DNA from 3 places in the Paenibacillus nanchangensis genome. Region 1 is predicted to be linked to each of the others. Evidence: riboswitches for the same ligand, from Rfam matches in the RefSeq annotation. Region 1 holds a riboswitch; each other region holds the start of a gene.

The links. A riboswitch is a leader RNA that binds a small molecule or an ion and turns the genes downstream of it on or off. The one in region 1 is predicted to bind cyclic di-GMP.
Region 2: another riboswitch for cyclic di-GMP. It lies ahead of ACE6ED_RS22445 (glycosyl hydrolase); the one in region 1 lies ahead of ACE6ED_RS24805 (S-layer homology domain-containing protein).
Region 3: another riboswitch for cyclic di-GMP. It lies ahead of ACE6ED_RS16875 (choice-of-anchor A family protein); the one in region 1 lies ahead of ACE6ED_RS24805 (S-layer homology domain-containing protein).

What each region holds. Positions count from the first base shown of each region.
Region 1 covers NZ_JBHOFD010000039.1:29,455-36,713, reverse strand. The annotation lists gene ACE6ED_RS24845 (hypothetical protein) at 1-216, shown strand, start outside; gene ACE6ED_RS24840 (hypothetical protein) at 251-655, shown strand; gene ACE6ED_RS24835 (hypothetical protein) at 803-1,087, opposite strand; gene ACE6ED_RS24830 (TIR domain-containing protein) at 1,080-2,099, opposite strand; gene ACE6ED_RS24825 (helix-turn-helix transcriptional regulator) at 2,688-2,894, shown strand; gene ACE6ED_RS24820 (hypothetical protein) at 2,894-3,217, shown strand; partial or broken gene ACE6ED_RS24815 (transposase) at 3,256-3,369, shown strand; gene ACE6ED_RS24810 (hypothetical protein) at 3,538-3,852, shown strand; cyclic di-GMP riboswitch class I at 4,768-4,860, shown strand; gene ACE6ED_RS24805 (S-layer homology domain-containing protein) at 4,912-7,236, shown strand.
Region 2 covers NZ_JBHOFD010000032.1:20,510-27,768, forward strand. The annotation lists gene ACE6ED_RS22445 (glycosyl hydrolase) at 1-1,472, opposite strand, end outside; cyclic di-GMP riboswitch class I at 1,486-1,566, opposite strand; gene ACE6ED_RS22450 (sugar phosphate nucleotidyltransferase) at 1,706-3,079, opposite strand; gene ACE6ED_RS22455 (UDP-glucose dehydrogenase family protein) at 3,247-4,587, opposite strand; gene ACE6ED_RS22460 (glycosyltransferase) at 4,593-5,693, opposite strand; gene ACE6ED_RS22465 (glycosyltransferase family 4 protein) at 5,778-6,917, opposite strand; gene ACE6ED_RS22470 (glycosyltransferase family 4 protein) at 6,911-7,259, opposite strand, start outside.
Region 3 covers NZ_JBHOFD010000020.1:56,232-63,490, forward strand. The annotation lists gene ACE6ED_RS16855 (HD domain-containing phosphohydrolase) at 1-785, opposite strand, end outside; gene ACE6ED_RS16860 (alpha/beta hydrolase) at 1,232-2,170, opposite strand; gene ACE6ED_RS16865 (LPXTG cell wall anchor domain-containing protein) at 2,413-2,772, opposite strand; gene ACE6ED_RS16870 (hypothetical protein) at 2,735-4,330, shown strand; partial or broken gene ACE6ED_RS16875 (choice-of-anchor A family protein) at 4,387-5,070, opposite strand; cyclic di-GMP riboswitch class I at 5,246-5,334, opposite strand; gene ACE6ED_RS16880 (hypothetical protein) at 5,913-6,320, shown strand; gene ACE6ED_RS16885 (ASCH domain-containing protein) at 6,514-7,002, opposite strand; gene ACE6ED_RS16890 (hypothetical protein) at 7,081-7,248, opposite strand.

The DNA of each region.
Region 1 (7,259 bases):
AAGGATCGTAAAACTAAACAGGAGAAATTCCTCCCGGTTGTCATTAGGACAAATAAAATAGTGGGCCTTGGAGTGAGTGAACATAATCATTGGGTACATCTTGAACCTACGGACCATGCCGGCCGATATATTCTCAACACAACAAAGGATTTAGGAATAACAGAAGAGAAGTTTGAGGTTGATTTAGTGAAAGAGACTTCAAGGAGATTGGAGTAATAAAATTTATTACCTACGAGAGGAACAAAAGAATTTGCGCACAAAAATTAAAACTAACTTATTTTATGTAGCGGCCGGAATATACATAGGGATTGCCATTGTATCGTTTATACCTTGGATCGAGATTAACGCAAAAATTACAGCCTATTCAAGTATCATCGCCTTATTTATCACAATCTATGATTCTTCTAAAGTTGGCCTGAGTCTAGCTGAACAAGAAGGAAATCCGCGGAAGATAAAAACTCAGTATGTCTTTATGACAGTGATGAAGATATTGATGATCATTTCGCCATTTGTACTGCTGTACTGGATCAGTTATGAAAATGATGAAGCTGTTATAAGGAAAATTGGGAATTATGTGACTTTTGCAGCTATAGGGATTGTGTTTTTCACGCGAGGAATGGAGCTGAAAAGTCAATCGGAAAATAGTGCGAAGTGAAATGCACCAAAAATTTTATGGGAATTGAACCTATCCATCGGAAGTGTAACTATTCGATCGTAAGCAACAACTTCTGTCTGCTGTGAAGATAAAAAAAATGGAGCTGTCTCTGAGTCAATCCGATGACTGAGACCAGCTCCATTGATATTACCGGACAAATGAAGGTTTACGGGTAGAGACCTTACCGCTAACGATTTCAACATACTCCACGTCTGCGCCTTCAACCGAAGGCCCTATAAATATTCGTGTGTTTAACGATTTTTTGGGTAAGGCCGAATGTTTTTCGGTAAGACGGCCAATTTGAGTGGCCGGGATATACGATACCATTTTACCAGGGGAAGCAGAAGCTGCTGTCCTCATTTGATCCGTATGGCGTAGTCCTTGATTGGATCCGAATGGATGAGTTTTTGCTTTGCGAGGACGTTTATTCATTTCGAATCCCTCCTACCAGATCCCGAATAGTAACTAGAAGATCATCGTTAACCTCTATGATCAATTTCAGCTGTTCCGGACTTAGTTCCTTATTACCCGAGAAGTGAACCGACAGAACATGTTCCCTACCCAGAGCATAGCACAGGACATGTACTTCGGCAATCTGCCTCCGTTTAAAGAATGTCCAATTGTCAGTCCCAAAAATCTTCAGTACGTAAATTTGCTCATCCCCCAGCGTTTTTCCTTCATTCTCCGCCAAGTGATACCTTCGGCCTCTTCCTACATTCCCGCCTACCTGGCCAATATGTTTCTCATCAATTCGTTTCCAGATTGCTGCTCCCGTAGTCCGAAACCCGTCCGGTGGCAGGATCGAATTGCGTATTGCCTCGGCATAAGCGGCATAACGCTCGCCAGCATCAGGAATAGTCACATTCCGCAGGTATTCCCAAAGAAACTGAAGAACGCTGTCTTTCCGCTGCATAAGGGCTTTGTTTTCTTCCTGAATTTCTTTTAGTTGCTTGTACAGCCCTTCTCTAGCCACAGCCGATAAAATCCGGCCACAAGCAGTGGAAACAGCATTTAACGGTCCTCTTGAGTGATCGGCAGTATACCTAAGAAGAGTAAGCCCATCCAGATCGGACGGCAGGTGAAAAGAAGCAGGACTACCTTCTTCGCTAGTCGGAACCACATTGGGAATAACGCAAAAAACTCGTTTGCGCCCGAGCCGTCCCCAAAACAGCCCCATTTCAAATAAGGTGTTGTCGCGAGTAATAAAATACGTCTGGTTTCGGATGGTAGCCACATCTTCAGCTGCAAAAACGAATATTCCGAAATCGTTTACATCCAGTTCCACACTCAGCGCTTCCATGGTGTAATCATTGGGTTGAAAGGTTCCGGCATACCAGGCATTCACTTCAACTTGCAGTTCAAGCCCTGCGGCAATTGCTTGAGCGTATGGGATCGCTTCACGCGAGCTGCCGATAAACACCCGGGGTTTTCTATGAATGGACATTGGATTATCCCCTTATAAGGAAAAAATTAACACTTCATTAGTAAGTATACCTGCTACTCCCGACATGGGAAAGAGCTAACTTATGATCTGCAGCAACAATTGATACTTATAGTCCGGGCGATGCGCTGGGGGAGAGACGAGGATGAGGTTCGGTAGGAAAAGAAGGTTAGCACAGACGGCTATCGCTGTACGCAGCAGTGTCAATGATTGGAGGCTTGCTCAGCGGTGTTTTCGCCCGACGGATCTCTCAGAGTATGCGTATGATGCGCTGAATCAGCTGGTTCAAGTGCAGAAGGCAAAATGGAACCAAAGTGGTTTACTCCTATAACACAGTGGGCAACCGTCAGAGTAAAGAAACGACTGAAGCCGGAACTGCCGTGTCAGAGTCGTACACCTATGATGCTGCGAACAAACTGCTAAATCCGCGCTCAGCATTTTTTGCTCGGAGTGGTATTGTTTAGCGGGCGATATATGGCAAGAGGATGATAAACATTGTTTTTTGAGTAAACCATATATTGACAATATGTAACCAAGTGGTTACAATAAAAATGTAATCAAATGGTTACATTAAGTAAGGGGTGGATTACATTGATTGAAAATCGCATTAAAATTTTGAGAGCTACAAAGGATTGGACACAAGCTGATTTGGCTGAACTTCTTGGAGTATCACGACAGGCAGTTATATCCATTGAGAAATATAAATATACACCTTCATTGGAGCTAGCCTTCAAAATTGCAAAAGTATTTAATGTTTCTATTAATGAAGTATTTACACTGAAGGAGGATGATAAATAATGGCATATCAAATAATAACGGCAGTTGCATTGATCGTATTATTAACGGGCTTAATTGGAAATGTATTTTACAAAGCTAGAAAAACTATAAAAAATAAAAATGATGAACGTTGGCAATCGATTCAGAGTAAGGCGAACAAAGCGACAGTTTGGTACCATAGTTTACTAATAGTGGTGCTTGGTTTGATGATATTTTTAGATGTATTCTATCGGTTTCAAACTAGTTACAGTCTTTCTCAGATACTGAATGTTGCATTTGTTGTGTTGACTCTGCAATTTACAATTGAATTAATTTTCTTGATTTATCTTGATAAAAAATTATAAGGTGGATTATCAAGAATCCTGTGCAAATAAATTATTATGTGTATAAGGTGGCGTATATGGTTTTTGGGGTCGATCTGGACAGGAATAAAGATGTGCTGGGGATGTGGATCGGGGAGAATGAGACCTCAAATTTCTGGCTTACCGTCTTGAACCTGCGCACATGGTAGAAGCTATCACCGGCAACTCCGCAAGGTGACGAAGGGCAAGAGATTTTCCCTACCGATAGCCCCAGATTTTAAGGAAGACAAACTAATCAATGATGGGATGAAAAGTGATGGAGCAAAAAATAAAGCCTGATGCAATGAACAGGAGGGAGACTTTTGGGGGAGTTTGACTTCAAAGCAGGTAAGGTTATTTTAAACGATTTTGATTTTGTAGATAATCTTTCATACGCTGAGCAGATTTGGTCGTTTAAAGAAGACATTCTTCAAGTTCGATATAACAATATTTATGTTCTAGATTTGGGTTGGTATCCAGAGTTTGATCTAAAGAACGGGAGTTTTAAATTGGTTGTAGTGAAAATAGATGATTGGTTAAATCCATATTTCTCTAAAAGAACCCGGTCCATCAGTGAAGTACGAAACTATATTGTTGAGGCGGTAGCAGTGGCAGAAACAGTTAGCTTGATGCGTTAAGATAAAAACGCGAATAGATCTGGCGCAGTTGTCTAAGGAGGTCAAGCACAGATGTGAAGAGTAAAAATATAGTAAGGATAATATTTGCACTGCTCTTTGTTTTTTGCATAACGACTATATGTATTAAATATAATTCCTATGAACAACGTATACTGCTATTTGAAGCAATCCGAGTGTACTTGTTTATATACTGCCTTGCTGTCGAATTACCCTTAGCAATCATACGGAACCGCAATAAGTGGAATAAGTTCTGGGAGAAACTAGTGTTATATTTGTTGATCCTATTCTCTATCTTTTCTTTATGTGTAGCGGGTGTGGATGTCTACTGTCTAACTAGAGACGTGTTAGATGGGTACCAAGAGAAGAAAATTACGGTCATAAAAAGGCAACAACAATTTAGAGCGAGCGATAAAGTTTGGGTTAATGATGATGATAAAGTTCAGACATATTACCTAGCTCCGGGGTACATTAAAGTAACTGTGGGAGATGCTTATCGTGTACGTTTCTTTAAACATTCAAAAATAATAATACCTGTTAACATGGCAGATTAAAACCATAGGCGACAGACGATAGCCAAGCCCCTACAAAATAGAGTACACTCTGCGAGTCATAACTTTAACTAAACTTATCATAGCACCTTCAAGAGATATCCCATTTGTTAGGTAGGGAGATATCTCTGGAGGTTTTTTATGTTGGAAAACTGCAGGAGCGCCTGCAGAGTGAGAGGAGTCAAATTAGAACGTTGCGTCAGACTCAAAGTGGAATCAAACGATAAATAAATTCAGTTTTTCCAACATCCCTAAAAAAGGAAAATATAGAACATCTTTATTATACAGGGATAAATTCCGATATTAAAAGTGTCCTATACATCAAAAGACACTTTAAAACAAACACATAGGGACAAAAGAACCGAGTTTGGAACAAAGGCAAATCCGTACGAAAGTCGGAGACGCAAAGCCACGGGCCTACTTCATCCCAAAAAGATGTTAAGGCAGCCGGGCCGCTCAAGGCACTTGGTTTTTTGGTGTGCCTGCAAATAGCATTGAGGGAGAGACGTGGATGAGGTTCGCAAGGAAAAAAAAGTTAGCGCAGACGGCCATCGCTGTATTCGCGGCCGTGTCAATGATTGGAGGTCTGTTCAGCGGCGTTCTAGACACGCATCAAGCTGTGGCAGCCGGTATGAATCCGGGGAAAACGGACTTCAGCGTATCGGGAGAAAGGCTGGTCTGGCTGGAACAGGATGCGACTGGGGTCAAGCAGGTACATACGCTGAATCAGAGCAATGGTGCTAGTACGAGACTCACCTCCAGCCCGTCCCCAAAAGATGCGCCTTATGTGAACGGCGCGATTGTGGTGTGGGCGGACAAAGGAAATGAGGCGGCGGGATCGCTCCAGTGGGATATCTACAGTACCAACCTGGAGACGGGGAAGCCCGCGAAACTCAACAAGCAGCCCGGTTCCTATGGGAATCCGACGACGGACGGAGTAGGTGTAGTCTGGTATGAACGCAAACATTACGGCAGCATGATTTATCACGACTTGGCAACAGGCGCTGAAGCCGACTTGGGCGAAGGACGGTTCCCCATGCTGGCCAGTGGAAATGTCGTTTATAAAAATGCCCGTGACGGGGGACTTAGTCTGCTGAACGTGAACAGCGGAGTGAGACGTGCACTGGTGAGTCTGGGTGGTGCAAACACCGTCGACTGGTTTGTTTTTAATGGCAGTCAGGTGCTGTATAAACAGAAAAACGGCGCTGCCGGAAGTAAGTACGTGCTGCTGAATATTCAAGATCTGATGGCACAGCCTGTGGATCTCACCGAAATGAAGGATGGCGGCACCTCTTATGCACACATGTTCATTGGTGAAAAATACGCGGTATTTCAGCAGGAGGAAAACGGTGCAGCTGTGCTGCAGCAGGTAAATCTCAATACCTCAAAAGTGACGCCGCTGCCCGCTATCGAAACGGGGGCGAAGCTGATTGGCATTAGCGGGGACAAGCTGCTGTACAGCACTAAGGACGACAACATCCAATCCTTGGATCTAAAAGAACGCAACTTCCCGGCGCCAACTCCAACACATGTCGCGAACCCATCTCCAAGCCTGACACCAGAACCTGGCCCAACGCCGGAACCAGGTTCGGCACCAGGAATGGGAACCGCCACAACCCCGGGCTCCAACCCAAATGTTAAAGTGCCCGTAGTTAGTGGAGCCAAAGACAGCCGGATCATTGGGAATACAGGCGGCGTTTTGTCTGTCCTAAACGGCTGGGCGCGGCTGGAGATTGCGGCAGGCACCTTCCCGGACAATACCGGCGTAAGTCTGGCTCAGGCGGAACTGGAAACAAAAGAGCTGCTGGATGCAAACGGACTGAAGCTGCTCAAGGCTGGCTCCGTCTGGCAGGTACAATCGGACGCTGCATTCCAGCTCCCGGTCAAGCTCGCGATCCGGTATCCGAAGGAAGAACCTTGGGTCTCGGAGCGGGAGAAGCTTGGAATCTACAGTTACGATCCGGCTAAAGGCACCTGGACTTATATAGCTGGTGTAACTGAAGTGGAGCGGGACTTTGTCCATGCGCCAATCACAGCCTCCGGATTGTATGCGGTCATGCTGCGCAATGTGCATTTCACCGATTTGGCGGGCCACTGGGCACGGCACAATGTAGAGGTACTGGCGTCAAGAGGAATTGTGAACGGAATGAACGGAAACTTGTATAAGCCAAAAGGCAGCGTGACCCGCGCCGAATTCACCAAACTGCTGGTATCCGCTCTTGGTCTGCGGCCAAGTCAGGAGGGTGCGCCGAGTCAGCCGGTTACGCCAAGTCAGGAGGGTACGCCGAGCCAGCCAGGTACACCATCCTTCCGGGATATTCCAGCTGTACACTGGTCTTACCCCTATGTTGAAGCGGCAGCGGAGGCGGGGATTGTGACCGGGGACAATGGGCTTTTTCATGGTAATGATCCGCTGACCCGTGAACAGATGATGGTTATGCTGATGCGGGCAATCGACAGCACTACGGTCACTATGAACGCTGCGCACGGACCGGACACTCTGAAGATCACCGGTACCACCGCCACCACCGCCACTACCGGTACCACCGCCACTACCGAAACCGCCGACACTACCGAAACTATCGACACCAATGACAGCATCGGCACTACCGGCATATCCGCCTCCGCTGCGGACTTGGCCAAGGCACGAGCTGGCCTCACCAAATTCAAGGACAGTGACCAAATCAGTAAATGGGCAAAAGATTCTGCGGCTGCGGCGGTGGAAAAGAAGCTTGTCCAGGGCAGCGGACAGTTCTTGAAGCCTAAGGCTTCCTCCACGAGAGCCGAGGCTGCAGTTCTGATCTATAAGCTGCTGGCGGAGTTGAAATTCCTCTAACTCATAACGGATAGGAGACCAAT
Region 2 (7,259 bases), on a different contig from region 1:
AGTCCGGCTGCGTACACCGGCTCGGGTTCAGCCGGGGCCGGTTTTTGCGGGCTGTCCGGCAGCGGAGCCTGAACCGGTGCGGATGGCTCCGGCATAGGGGCCGGGCTCGGCATCACGCTTGGGCTCGGTACCGGCGTCGGGCTCGGCATCACGCTTGGGCTCGGCACCGGCGTCGGACTTGGCGCTACACTTGGACTTGGCACCGGCGTCGGACTTGGTGCTACACTTGGACTCGGTGTCGGCGCCGGGCTTGGCGATACACTCGGGCTCGGCACCGGCGCCGGGCTTGGCGATACACTCGGGCTCGGTTTCGGCGTTGGGCTCGGCGATATGCTCGGACTCGGCGTCGGTGTCGGGCTTGGCGATACGCTCGGGCTCGGCGTCGGTGTCGGGCTTGGTTTCGGCGTCGGGCTCGGCAGCGCCGTCAAAGCGGCTGTAAACTCGTCTCTCGTCAGCGTTTGACTGCTGCCCATAAAGCCTTTAATGGTATCGGTAGAATTCTTTTCGTACAGCATCTTGCCCCAAGTCATCATAAACGCCCACTTGCTCTGCGTTTTGGACAGGGTGGTGAGGTTCGGCATTTCGCCGTTCTCCCCGATGGCGATCGGTTTGCCGGCCGCCAAGGCCAGCAGGCCGTCGTAATGGCTCTGCTTATAGTCGTTCTCATAAATGTCGGCGGCGAGAATGTCCACCTTGCTCGCTCCCGGGTAGGTCAGCGAGTAGGCGTCAGACCAGGCGTTTGGAGCATTTGGGCTCCACACCCACAGCAGGTTGTTCAGTTTGTGCACATTAACGAACCGGTCGTACATGATGTTCCAAAGTGCGGCAAAATTTGTTTTTTGGCCCCACCAGAACCAGCCGCCGTTCATTTCGTGATACGGTCTCCACAGCACGGGCACGTCGGCATCGCGGAGTTGTTTCAGTGATACGGCCACTTTATCCAGTTCGTTGATCAGGCTGTTGTACTGCGCCGTACCTGGCGTTACATATTTATTAAACTCCGCCTGGCTGAGACTTCTGGACACATTGGACCAGTCATAAGACGTTCCCGGCAGATTCGCGTGAAAGGTCATGGCGACTACGCCGCCGTTTTTGTGCCAGTTGATGGCGCTATTCACCACATTCTGGCGGTACCAGGCGACGCCGCTTTCGGACTGTCCGCTGATGGCTCCAATCTCATAACCATGCAGAGCGGCAAACTTTCCGCTGGTGTTCTTCAGCTTATTATTGAACTCATCCGGGCTTTCCAGGTAATCGTGTTGCCCTGTCAGCGTGCTTTTCCCGGAGATGGACGTCAAGTACTGAAGCAGCTTCACCGCTTCAGGCGAAGCGGAAGCATTAACTGGAGTACCGGGCTCAACGGCCGCCGATGCAGCGGACGGAAAAGCGCCGGCTCCCACCGGTATTACAGCAGCAAGCAGAGCAATCGACAAAATTCTGCACAGAGGTCGAAACAAACGGTAAGCGTTCAAAAATCATCTTCCTTTCGGTAGCCAGGCTGCCACTCTTGCGAAAGGCCCTATAGCTTTGCGTCCCTGCCTTTCGACAGGTTTGCCTTTGTCGTATTTTGGAAGGATTCATCCTTCTTACCGTATGTTATCGACCTATTTAGTTTTCGTTTTAGTGCAAAATTCAAAAATGGTTAATTAGTCGCACGTTTTTCTGTTTCAGTCCCGGTTTTTTCGGGTAATAATATGTTTTTGACTTATGAAATAAACTGCTGTAGAACTATATCGTCCCACTCCAGGCAAATCCGGATGTTGTCTTCCTCCACCAGCTCGGAGCCGGTCTGTACCTCGATAAACTCCACATCCGTCAGTGCCAGGATGCTGTGTTTGGTGCCTTCGGGAATCCGGACGACGTCCCCGGCTTTCACTTGATGCAGCCGCTCATTCAGAATGACGCTGGCCTCGCCGCTGATAATCGTCCAGATTTCGCTGCGTTTGCGGTGCAGCTGGTAGCTGATGTTTTTCCCCTCTTTAATCCGGATGCGTTTCGTCAGGACCTCGTTCCCCTCTTCATATTTCACATAATCGATAACCCGGTAATGTCCCCAGCGCCGCTCTTCGTACATCGGCCGCTGCTCGATGCCCTTCAGCACTTCTTTGATCCGCGGGCTCTCCGATTTGCTGGTAACCAGAATCCCGTCGGGACTGGCCGCCACAATCAGATCTTGGGCGCCGATCACGGTGATCGGAATGTCCAGCTCGTTGATCAGGCAGCTGGAGCTTGAATCTTCCGTCAGCACGCCCCGGCCCAGCTGATTTCGGGACATTTCCTCGGTCAACGTATTCCAGGTGCCAAGGTCCTTCCAAAATCCGTTATAGGGGAGAACGACGATGTTTTCCTCTTTTTCCACCACTTCGTAATCGAAGCTGATCGACGCAAGCAGCTTGTATTGCTTCTGCATCTCCTCATAATTGAGCGGCAGTCCCTTGCGCTGGAGAATATCAAGCAGATACCCCAAACGGAAAGCGAACACGCCGCAGTTCCAGAGCGCCCCGCGGGAGATTAGCTCCTGCGCCAGCTTGCGGTCCGGCTTCTCCTGAAAATGGCTGACTTTCAGGTAACCGCGCTCGGCTCCGTCGGGCTCGGCCGGGATAATGTATCCGTATTTCTCCGATGCGAGTTCCGGAACTACGCCCATCAGCGCAAGGTTCGCTCCGCTCTCCCGCATCGTCTGCTCCAGCAGCGCCACGCTTTCGAAAAAGGAGGACTCCACATACGGATCAACCGGCAAAATTGCCACGGCGGAGTCCGGCGACACGCCTTCCATGGAATACAGATAGCTGGCGGTCAGCGCAATCGCCGGGAAGGTGTCCCGCCGCTCAGGCTCTACGATGATCGGCACCTCGGCGCCAAGCTGGCTCTGAATCATCTCCACCTGCCCCCGGCCGGTAGCCAGGTACGAAGAGTCTGCGAGTCCGGTTTCGGTCAGCTGCCGCCATACCCGCTGCACCATCGACTCCGGCTGGCCCGTAGGCCCCTCCAATACTTTCAAGAACTGCTTGGACCGCGAGTCGTTGGACAGCGGCCACAGGCGTTTGCCCGAACCGCCCGATAAAAGAACCAGTTTCATAGTGAACCCTCCTGATCGTTCGTTATAAGCGGGCCTGCCGCTTTTGCTGCCATTTCATTGGTCAGTCTATCAATGGATTGAGCTGAAAATGTACAGGCTAGGCGGAGCTGGCACTGCGGCAGATTTGCACTTCCGGTCATATCCGCTGCAGTGTCAGCCCGCAATGCCTACAGCGCTCCCGCCATACTGCGGGACATGCCGCTCAGTCCGCCCATCTGCGGGCGGCCGACCGAATGGTATTCCAGCCCCGTGCCCTCGATTTGCTCTTTCGTATACACGTTACGTCCGTCGATCAGCACCTGCCGCCGCATCGTCGGCGCAAGGAGGTGCAGGTCGATGTCCTTGAATACGCTCCAATCCGTCAGGAGGCAAACCGCGTCGCTGCCCGCCGCTGCTTCTTCCGCACTTACGCACCACCGGAGCTGCGGATGATCGTATTGCTCACGGAACTTGTCTGCAGCGATTGGATCATACAGTTTGACGATTGCGCCTTCCGCTACCAGCGTCTCCACGATTTCGCGGGCCGGCGCTTCGCGGACATCGTCGGTGTTCGGCTTAAACGCCAGCCCCCAGATGCCGATTTCCGCCCCGCGCAGCGCGCCAAGCGATTCGCGCAGCTTCGCGATTATCATAAAACGCTGGTCTTTGTTCACTTCCACCACCGAACGCAGCAGCTTGAAGTTGTAGTCCACATTGCCGGCAATCTGAATCAGCGCGTTGGTGTCTTTCGGGAAGCAGGACCCGCCGTAGCCGATACCCGCCTGCAGGAACGACGAGCCGATCCGTTTGTCCAATCCCATCCCTTGGGCGACTTCAGTGACGTCCGCGCCGACCTTCTCGCAGATGTTGGCGATTTCGTTGATGAACGATATTTTGGTGGCGAGGAAGGCGTTCGAAGCGTATTTGATCATTTCCGCACTGCGGATGTCCGTGACTACAATATTCGGGGTAAAACCCTGATGCAGCTCACGCATCACCGGCTCCAGCGCGGGGTTGTCGATGCCGATCACGATCCGGTCCGGATGCAGCGTATCGCGGATCGCCGAACCTTCGCGCAGGAATTCCGGCGCGGATACGATATCGAACGGATGCTGTGTCTGCGCTGCGATGATGGAACGAATCCGCTCGTTGGTGCCGACCGGCACCGTCGATTTGGTCATGATAATTTTGTAGCCTTCCATCGACCGGCCGACTTCGGCCGCCGCCGCTTCGATATACTGCAGGTCGGCTTCCCCGTTCGGCAGCGAAGGCGTGCCCACGGCCAAAATGACGATTTCGGAGCGCTGCACCGATTCCCGGATATCCGGGGAGAACGACAACCGGCCTTCCTTCAGGTTCATTTCAATCAGCGCTTCGATGCCGGGTTCGTAAATCGGCGACTCCATACGGTTCAGCTTTTCGATTTTGCTTTCGTCCTTGTCCACACAGATGACATGGTTCCCGTTAAGCGTAAAGCAGACGCCCGATACCAGACCGACATAGCCGGTTCCGATTACCGCGATTTTCATACCCTTCATCCTCCTTTTAAAAAGTTCACGTAGGCCTGCTCGACATACTGCTTGAACTGGTCCATGAACGTGCGTTCATCGAATTTTTGCGCGTGCTGCATAATTTGTCCGATATCCCAGGCGTAACGCTCCACCTCGGAGATCGCCTCCAGCAGGTCGTCGACCTCCTGGCGTTTGAAAAACACGCCGTTGACGTAAGGGACAATCGTATCGAGTGCGCCCCCCGCCTGGTAAGCAATCACCGGCCGTCCCGCCGCATTTGCTTCCAGCGGCGTAATGCCGAAATCCTCTTCCCCGGGGAAAATAAACGCCCGGCATTGGGCCATCAGCCCGGTCACCTGCTCATCCTCCAGCCGCCCGAGGAAAGAGACGTTGGATTTAGCCATTCCCTCCAGCCGCTTACGGTCCGGTCCGTCGCCCACGATATACAGCTTCAGGCCGTTGCGGTTGAACGCTTCAACCGCCAGGTCAATCCGTTTGTACGATACAAGCCGGGAGACAATCAGGTAATAGTCTCCGATAGAGCTGGAGCTTGTGAACCTGGATGTGTTGATCGGCGGGAAGATAACGTCCGCATCGCGTTGGTAGTAATTGCGGATGCGGGTCTTCACCACGGACGAGTTGGCCACAAACTGGTTCACGTTTTTTGAAGTGCGCTGATCCCAGGATTTAAGCTGCTGCATATATACCTTCAGTAACTTTTTGAACAAACCGGAGTTCGACTGCCGTTCCATGTATGTGTCGTAATCCCACGCGAAACGCATCGGCGTATGGCAGTAGCACAAATGAAAGGTGTGCTTGGGCACCTGAATGCTTTTCATAAAAGCGCTGCTGGAACTCAGGACGATATCGAAACCGCGAAAGTCCAAATCACGGACAGCCATGGGATACAGCGGCAGCACTCCTTTGAAATTGGTCTTCACGCCCGGGATTTTTTGCAGAAAGGACGCCCGGATGTCCGCATCCTTCAAGTTCTCGGTCAGGCGGCTTCCGTTGAATACCGTCGTGAAGATCGGAGCTTCCGGATACATATGGTGAAATACTTCCACGACTCGTTCGGCTCCGCCCATCTGGATCAAATAATCGTGTGCTATCGCTATTTTCATGTGAATCATCCTCAAAGTTTTATGGAGCAGCCACTGCGGACGCAGACTTGCCTCTTCCCGGCCAACCGGCCCGGGAGCCGTGGATCAGGTGCCCGCCAGCAATCCCTTATAATAATCGACAATATCCTTGACCGTGTTTTCGATAACAAAATGCTCTTTGACCCGCTTCACTCCCCGTTCCGCCATCTGTCTCCGCTCTTCCGGATGCTCCAGCATCCAGGCGATGGATTCAGCCAGGACAGCGGGGTCGCCGGGCCGGATCAGCAGTCCGGTTTCGCCGGGAACGACGATTTCCACCGGCCCGCCTTCATTTGAGGCGATTACCGGCAGACCGGCCGCCATCCCTTCCACGATAACCTGGCCAAACGGCTCCGGCGTGATGGAGGTATGCACCAGCAGATCCGCCTGCTGCATGAGGCCCTGAATGTCGTCGACGTGACCGAGAAGGCTGACGTTTGTTAAACCGTCCTGCTCGATCATTTTCAGCAGCTCCTGCTTGTAGGCGTCTTCTCCAAAAAGCGCGTCCCCGGCCAGCCAGAACTTCACCCGGGTATCCGGCTTAAACGACTTGGCCGCCTGCAGCAGAACATGCTGCCCTTTCCAGTGCGCCAGCCGCCCGACCAGCAGCACGTTGAAGTCTTTTCCCTGCTCCCGGCCGCGTCCGCCGCCGATCGCTTTGGCAAACGCCGAGTAGACAACCAGCGTCTTTTTCGTTCTCGGAAGCTCCAGCGCGTTCAGTGTAGAATGAGAATTGGCGATCACGCCGTTCGGAAGCAGACGCGACAGGAGCCGGATGGTTTTGGCGACCACCGGCTTCAGATACGGGGGACCGATATGGTCCCGGATATGCCAGATCAGCGGCACACCCGCCAGCTTCGCCGCAATCGCGCCGTAAAGGGCCGATTTCAGGGAATTGGTATGCACGCAGGCTACCTGCTCCCGCTTCAGCAGCGGTGCAAGGCGTCTGCCGTAAGACAGCAGCTTGAGGGCCGCGCTTGGCGCGCCCAGGTTCACCGCGTTGCGGTTCCGGGTCCGGACGCTTTCATCCAGCGGAACAACGCGCACGTCGATGCCGCGCTCACGCAGCCGGTCAGCCAGCGCGCCCTCCTCGGCCAAAATCACCAGCGGATCGATTTGACTCCCGATATTCGTCAAAATGTTATAAAGCGCTACTTCGCCGCCGCTCCATTTGGCGGTGTGATCGATATAAGCCACTCTCAGCATCCTGCGGCCACCTCCTTCCCAAGCATTTGACGGAAGACCGACTCGACTTCATCGGCCACCTTCTCCCATGTGTACCGTTCCAGCACATGCTGCCGGCATTCTTCCCGGCTCGGCAGCAGCTTGCGGTTGCCGAGCATGTGGATCATGCCCTCGGCAATATCCGCCGACGTCGTGCCTTTAAACAGCAGCTCCGGGCGGAACTTCTCAAGAATTTCCCGGTTGCCCCCGATTGGCGTTGCCATCACCGGCAGTCCGGACGACAGCGCTTCGGTCGTAATGAGGCCGAAGCCTTCCAGCGCCTGCGACGGAACTACAAACAGGTCGGCGGCCTGGTAATAACCG
Region 3 (7,259 bases), on a different contig from region 1:
TGCAGCTGGTCAATCGGCCGCTGGACGCTGCGGGTCAGCAGCCAGGCGGCCAGCGTGGAGAACCCGATGCCGATAAAGAGTACCAATCCGGCCCAAATCCAGTAGTCTTTTATCGCCTCCGTACTCAAGGCTTCCATTCGGACCTGGGTCATCATACTGAACAGAAACAAGGGGAATGTGCCGATCAGCATACAGCTGACTAGAAACTTCGGCCTGATGGACAAAAACACATGCTCCTCCACAGAAAAATCTGCCTTAAACCGGGCAATAGCCAGCTTCTGAAACTCCTGCACCAGCGGCGAAATCGCCGTCCCCGTCAAAAAGAATTCAATTAGCGCATGCATGCTGGCAATCAGGACCGACCCCGCAACAGCGATGCCGACATAATACAATGGAAGATGGACAATCCCCAAGGAGATGAACAAAACTGCCAGCGTGACGCCGGGAATCATGAGCCCCAGCAGATGCGGGACAAGAATCCGCCTGACGGCTAAGAGCGGCAGCTGGTGGGTACGCTTATAGGCTTGTCTCAATTGAGGCAATTCCGGATTCCGTGACCTCAGCGTTTCCTTGATCGGACGAATATCGGACCGGAACACGATCATCTCCGCAATAATCATAACCAGGAACGACACCGCAAGGATCAGCAGAAGCCAGCCGTATTCCTTTCCGGACACATCCAGCGTCGAGAACATGAGCAGACTCCCGGCCGCCATGACGGCGACCGAGGAACCGAACAAATAGTTTCGGACCTGCTTTTTTATAAATGCGGCATATAAGTCCATTGCTTCTCCCGTCCCCAGCTGCGCCGGCGCCTGACATGTTTGCTTTTATCGTTAAATTGTGGTATACTATGTAAGTATTTGATTTCCATTAATGTTTCTATCAAGAAAATGAAGACGTCCATTAATGATTTACCGTTGCTATATGGATATTTATCGGCAGTTTTAACCCAAATGCTTATGTTTTCTTGAGGACCGTTCCTTTATCGATAAGATGAATAATCAGACATTGAAATTCCGACTCACACTGGCGCGGTCATTGGAGCCGCAAGGACAAAAGAGAGGTAGGGCTTTTGTCGTTTTGGAAAGTTGAGATAAGCCACAACGGCTGCTGGCCGCAACTGGGAACGCACGACCCGTCAGCTCACGGACGGCGGGAAATTGAATATATAAACTATTGGCGCCCGTACCGCATTAGCGGTTACGGGCGCTGTCCATTTTAGGCGCGTCTATACATACGTCCGTACAAACCGGCTGACCGTACCGACATACCTGTCATGATCCGTGTCGTAAGCCGTACCGTGCCCCGCCCCGGGAATGGTGAGCCGTGTCTTCGGCCCTCCGCAAGCTTCGTACAGTTCATCCATCATGAAAAAGGGAACAAAGGTGTCGGCCTCTCCATGGATAAACAGGGTGGGCACTTTCGCCTTGCGCACCTGCTTGAGTGCGGAAGCTTCACCAAAAAAATACCCCGCCTTTAGCTTGGACACCAGACTGGCGCAGGGAATAAAGGGAAAGCTTGGCAGCTTGTACATCCGCCGCAGCTGGTAGGACAACTCGGATTTGACCGAGGTGTAGGCGCAATCGGATACCACCGCTTTGACCTGGGGCGGCAGCGGTTCGCCCGATGTCATCAGCACCGTGGCTCCTCCCATGGAGACGCCGTGCAGCACAATCCGCACATCCGGCCCCACCCGCTGGATGATGTAGTCAATCCACCGCAAATAATCCTTCCGTTCAGGCCAGCCGAAGCCGATATGCTGCCCTTCGCTGGCGCCATGGGCCCGCGCATCGGGCAAAAGCACGTCGCAGCCCAGCAGGTCGCAGTAGATTTTGGCGTAAGCACCCATATCCTTGCCTTTGCCGGTATAACCATGGGCCAGTATGGCGACCCGCCCCTCCGGGTTTGCAGACTTCGCATAATAGGCGCGCAGTTTGAGGCCGTCGCCGGACAGGACCTCAATCGTCTCCAGCTCCTGTTCCGCAATCCACTTTTGTCCCTCTCCCCAGGACCCTCCCGCTACCGGCAGTTCATTGATCAAATCGGTATTGCCGTTCAAAAACTGCTTTGGTTCCCGTTTGATCGCCAGCCGGTAAAAGTAAAGACCGGCCACTACCACCGGCACAGTGATGACCAGGATGATTAGCAAAACAAATCCTATCGGCATGCCGATCCTCCTTTTCAGTTTCCGCCGTCAGCCGTACGGCCCCAGGTTCTCCCGTCCAGTATAATATTAAACCTTATGGAAGGAAAATTTGCAGCCGCTGGGGCAACCCTCCGCTATGCGTATATCTGCCTCTAAAGCCGTACAACGCCAAAAACCGCAGCAGGGCCGCCTTCAAAAGAGCGGCTTAAGCTCTTCAAAGGCGGCCCTGGCGGAAACTTGGAGAAATCCGGTGTGACCGTATATTATTTGTTTTTGCGGGACAGTCTGGTTCTTATAAAGAGGCCTAATCCCGCCAGTGCAAGACCTGCAGCGTAAAACGGCAGCGGACTGGATTCGCCGGTTTTCGGCAGCTGTTCCAGCTCGGGTCCGCCCAGCGGCAGTTCGTCGCCCGGAAGATCGATTACTTTCGGCGTCGGGCTCGGGCTTGCCTCAGGCCGTACAGTAGGTGACGGTGATGCCGGCTGAACCGGACCCAGAGGGATCGGGTCTTCTTCAATAACTACAGGGTCTTCTTCACCGCCCGGTACAGGGCTAGGACTAGGGCTTGGTGAAGGTATCGGCTGAATGCCGGGGCCAACCGGCACCGGATCTTCATCAATCACGATCGTTCCCGGAACGGTCGATGTTGAAGGCGTAGGCGGCACAAACGGAATCCAAGGTGTCGGAGCCGGAGTTGGCGCTGCACTTGGCGTCGGTGTTGGTGTAGGCTCTACGCTTGGTGTTGGTGTTGGTGTAGGTTCTACGCTAGGCGTTGGTGTCGGACTTGGGCTCGGTGTCGGACTTGGGCTCGGTGTCGGACTTGGGCTCGGTGTCGGACTTACGCTCGGCGTCGGACTTGGGCTTGGGGTCGGACTTGGGCTCGGTGTCGGACTTACGCTCGGTGTCGGACTTACGCTCGGTGTCGGACTTGGGCTTGGCGTCGGACTTGGGCTTGGTGTCGGACTTACGCTTGGCGTCGGACTTGGGCTCGGCGTCGGACTTGGGCTCGGTGTCGGACTTGGGCTCGGTGTCGGACTTGGGCTTGGTGTCGAACTTGGGCTCGGTGTCGGACTTACGCTCGGTGTCGGACTTGGGCTTGGCGTCGGACTCGGGCTCGGTGTCGGACTTACGCTCGGTGTCGGACTTACGCTCGGCGTCGGACCTGGGCTCGGTGTCGGACTTGGGCTCGGGGTCGGACTTGGGCTCGGTGTCGGACTTGGGCTTGGCGTCGGACTCGGGCTCGGTGTCGGACTTGGGCTTGGTGTCGGACTTGGGCTCGGTGTCGGACTTACGCTCGGCGTCGGACTTGGGCTCGGGGTCGGACTTGGGCTTGGTGTCGGACTTGGGCTCGGTGTCGGACTTGGGCTTGGCGTCGGACTTGGGCTCGGGGTCGGACTTGGGCTTGGTGTCGGACTTGGGCTCGGTGTCGGACTTGGGCTTGGCGTCGGACTTGGGCTCGGTGTAGGACTTGGGCTCGGTGTCGGACTTGGGCTTGGCGTCGGACTTGGGCTCGGTGTCGGACTCGGGCTCGGTGTCGGACTTGGTGTCGGACTCGGTTTCTCGCTCGGCGTTGGTGTCGGGCTCGGCTTCTCACTCGGCGTCGGTGTTGGGCTCGGCTTCTCACTCGGCGTTGGCGTCGGGCTCGGCTTCTCACTCGGCGTTGGTGTCGGGCTCGGCTTCTCACTCGGCGTTGGCGTCGGGCTCGGCTTCTCGCTCGGCGTTGGTGTCGGGCTCGGTTCTACACTCGGCGTTGGCGTCGGGCTCGGCTCCTCGCTCGGCGTTGGTGTCGGACTTGGTTCCTCGCTCGGCGTCGGCGTCGGGCTCGGTTTCTCGCTCGGCGTTGGCGTCGGGCTCGGTTCTACACTCGGCGTTGGTGTCGGACTTGGTTCCTCGCTCGGCGTTGGCGTCGGGCTCGGCTCCTCGCTCGGCGTTGGTGTCGGGCTCGGTTCCTCGCTCGGCGTTGGCGTCGGACTTGGTTCCTCGCTCGGCTTTGGCGTCGGGCTCGGTTCTACACTCGGCGTTGGTGTCGGGCTTGGTTCTACACTTGGCGTTGGCGTCGGGCTCGGTTCTACACTTGGTGTAGGTGATGGGCTCGGGCTCGGTGTTGGACTTGGGCTCGGCGATGGGCTTGGGCTTGGCGACGGGCTGGGTTCAGGCTCGCCCGGCGGTTGGCCGCAGTAAGGGTTGTCGTGGAGCTCAGCACCGCCCCGGAACGACTGGGCAATCACCGTGCCGTATACCTCACCCCCGGCATGATGAATGTCCGCTTTTGGCGCAAGAATCGATCCCGGGAAAGAGGTGTATCCGATGTTTAGCGAAGCCGCTTCGTAGAAGTTGAACAGGATCTTGTTGTTTTTTCGCAGCTCCATCTGGAAGCTCCCCATCGACACACTGGATCCGCCGACGTTAATAATCAGCGTGCCTCCGGTCGGAATGTCGAACCTCAGGTTGTTGATTCTAGCCGCCTGTTCGGCCGTCAGATGGACTACATTGAACGGCTTCGGCGCTCTGATCGTCATTGTGCCGTAGTTGTCCTCGACCTCCGTGGTGGGCTTAAGGGCGCCGTAATCCTGCGAACGCTGCGTCAGGAACTGCTCCTCCGCCGCAAAGTCGATCGGAGAATCCTGTCTCGTGCCGCCCATGAAGTTTGCGCTGGGCGCATTGGCGATCAGGCTTTCACCGTATACCGCCGTTCCATGGACCTGACCGGTTTTGAATTGAAGCTGCCGGCCGGCGATCAGCACGTCTCCCGCATTGGTTCCATTGCCGAAGATTCGGCCTACGCCGTAGTTCTCCAGCTTGATATCTCCTCCGGCGGCCAGTCTTCCCTCTACCTGATCATTGCTCTGGGTAAAGCTCTGGAACAAAAATGCATTAAAATTTCCGGCGATGCCCAGAACAGGTGTAGGAATATACGGCATTTTCACCGTATCCGCCGCTGCCGGCCGGCCGATTCCGCCCACTGCAAGGACAAGCGCGAGCGTGAGCGAACACGCGGCTTTCCAACCTTTTTTCAACAGTATCCACCTCCAATGATTGTTATATGAAATTAGGACGGAAAACAGAACACAAAAAAGACTGCCAGAATGGTAGATTCATGGCAGTCGGACGATCATGGCGTTAATCACGCTGTAGACTCCTGGACTTTGCGTCCCGTTCTTTCGAACGGTTTGCTCTTATACATGGATTTACGGGATAGGTTATGAAACGGTCGGTTTACAAGAGGGTTCGCAGACGCGGATAACAAGCAGTGCACGTAGACAGGAGCTGCGGAACAGCGGTTATGTATTCTTGTATAACGGAATGCGTCACCAGGGGGGTGCGCGTTCCAAGGGCCGTTAGCGGCCAGTCGACTCTTCTTCATTCGGCAGACAATTCACTGCAACAAAAAACCGTCAAGGAAATTTATCACTCGTGAACTAAACCTAGTTTACGACCGTCCCGGGCGGTTTGTCAATCTATTCCTTTTTTATACGAGAATTTAATATTGCAGCATCCCAGCCCAGCCGGCCACCGACATCCAGAGCGGAATACTGAGCAGCAGTCCCCAACATAATCCCCGGCCCATCCGTCGCTCTTGTTCCATTGTTGTTCCCTCCCGCAATGAGTAAATCAAATTTTAAATTTACAAATTCAATATATACGAGATAGTCTCTTTAAGTTGTGAATAATATCACATTCATAAATACCATTTTTCTTGCATTGATTATTTTACGGATTCATGGTTAAAATACGAATATACGTTCTCATTGGAGTGAAGAATATGCACAGAGCGGAAGGCGAAGACAGCCAGCTTGTCAAATCGTATGTGCTGCTGCCGCTGATTTTGTCGGCGTTTGAGCGCGATGCGAAACTGATTTCCGTTCATCTCCGGACACCGGATCCCTACCTTGACGTGCTAAGCTCCGCTTCCGCTTTGGCCACCAAAGATCTGGCAGAGGTCCGCAAGTCCATGCGCCGCCGCGGCGTTAAGGTATACGAACAGCAGCGTTTGCCGAATGGGATTGAGGCCCGTTTTCTCTGCCGCGGTTATCATGAACAGATGCTGCTGCTCAACGATCTGATCGTCGCCCAGGGGCTGATCCTGATGCGCAAGTATCTGGGGCTCGACATCTCCGCGTATTCCAGCTACCCGGACCAGTTCCGCATCCCCGCCGGGCAGGATGGTTAACTCCGTAAGACACTGTCGCCCAAAAAAAGAGGCCCTGCCAACCGGCAGGGCCTTCAAAGGTATGCACCATATAACACTGGGGGTGTCTGGTATCTGTACTATACCGGACGAACCTGAAATTAGTCTTATAGAAAGCTGAAAAACACCTTAAAAATCTGTAAAAATTCCGTGCGCAGCGCCAACCGGCATTTCCTTATTGCTGCCGCCCGATTCCCAGGCGCTCTATAATATCAGGTTCCTCCCATTCCCACAGCCCTTGCTTGCCGGACGCCGGAATGGGGCTGGAAAGCGGCTGGATGTCGGACAACTGCCAAGCATAACGTTCTTCCGCGTAATCGCCGAACAAAAGCTGCGGCTCCTCTTCCTCCCAGACCAGCCTGTGCCGGCCGCTGTCCAGGACGGTAAGCCCGTTTAATTCATCCGGGGCCTTCTTCACCCGGTAGCACTCTGTCAGCCGGCAGACCGCAACCACCGCGCCGGAGGGTAACTTTCCGCCCCCTTCACCATACGCCTGCAAAAGCGAACGGAACGGTTCCCGCAAGCAGGCCTGCTTGTCCCGTTTTTTGCCCGCATGAATGGCAAGCCAGCCGCGGTAATGCGTCCGCCAGCCGCGTGTTTCAAACCGCTTGTCGCCCTGCGCAATCAGCGATGCCCATGGCTGAATAATCGTAATTGCCTTCATTTGTTATCCCTTCCTGCTTTTTGCTGCATCCGCTGCTGGAATTCAAAAATGTTCACCGATGTACTATGCAGTCTCGCCCTATTCAAACCAGAAGCTTAGCAGACGTTCGCCGTTATCATAAGTCAGCAGGATGCCTTTGTAAAGGTTGTCCACTTCCCCATATCTGCGCAAAAAAAGAACGGAAATGCCGTCAACGGCACCTCCGCTCCCTTCATCCAGCCGGCACCGGACAATAAGCCAATTCATCCGATCCCGCT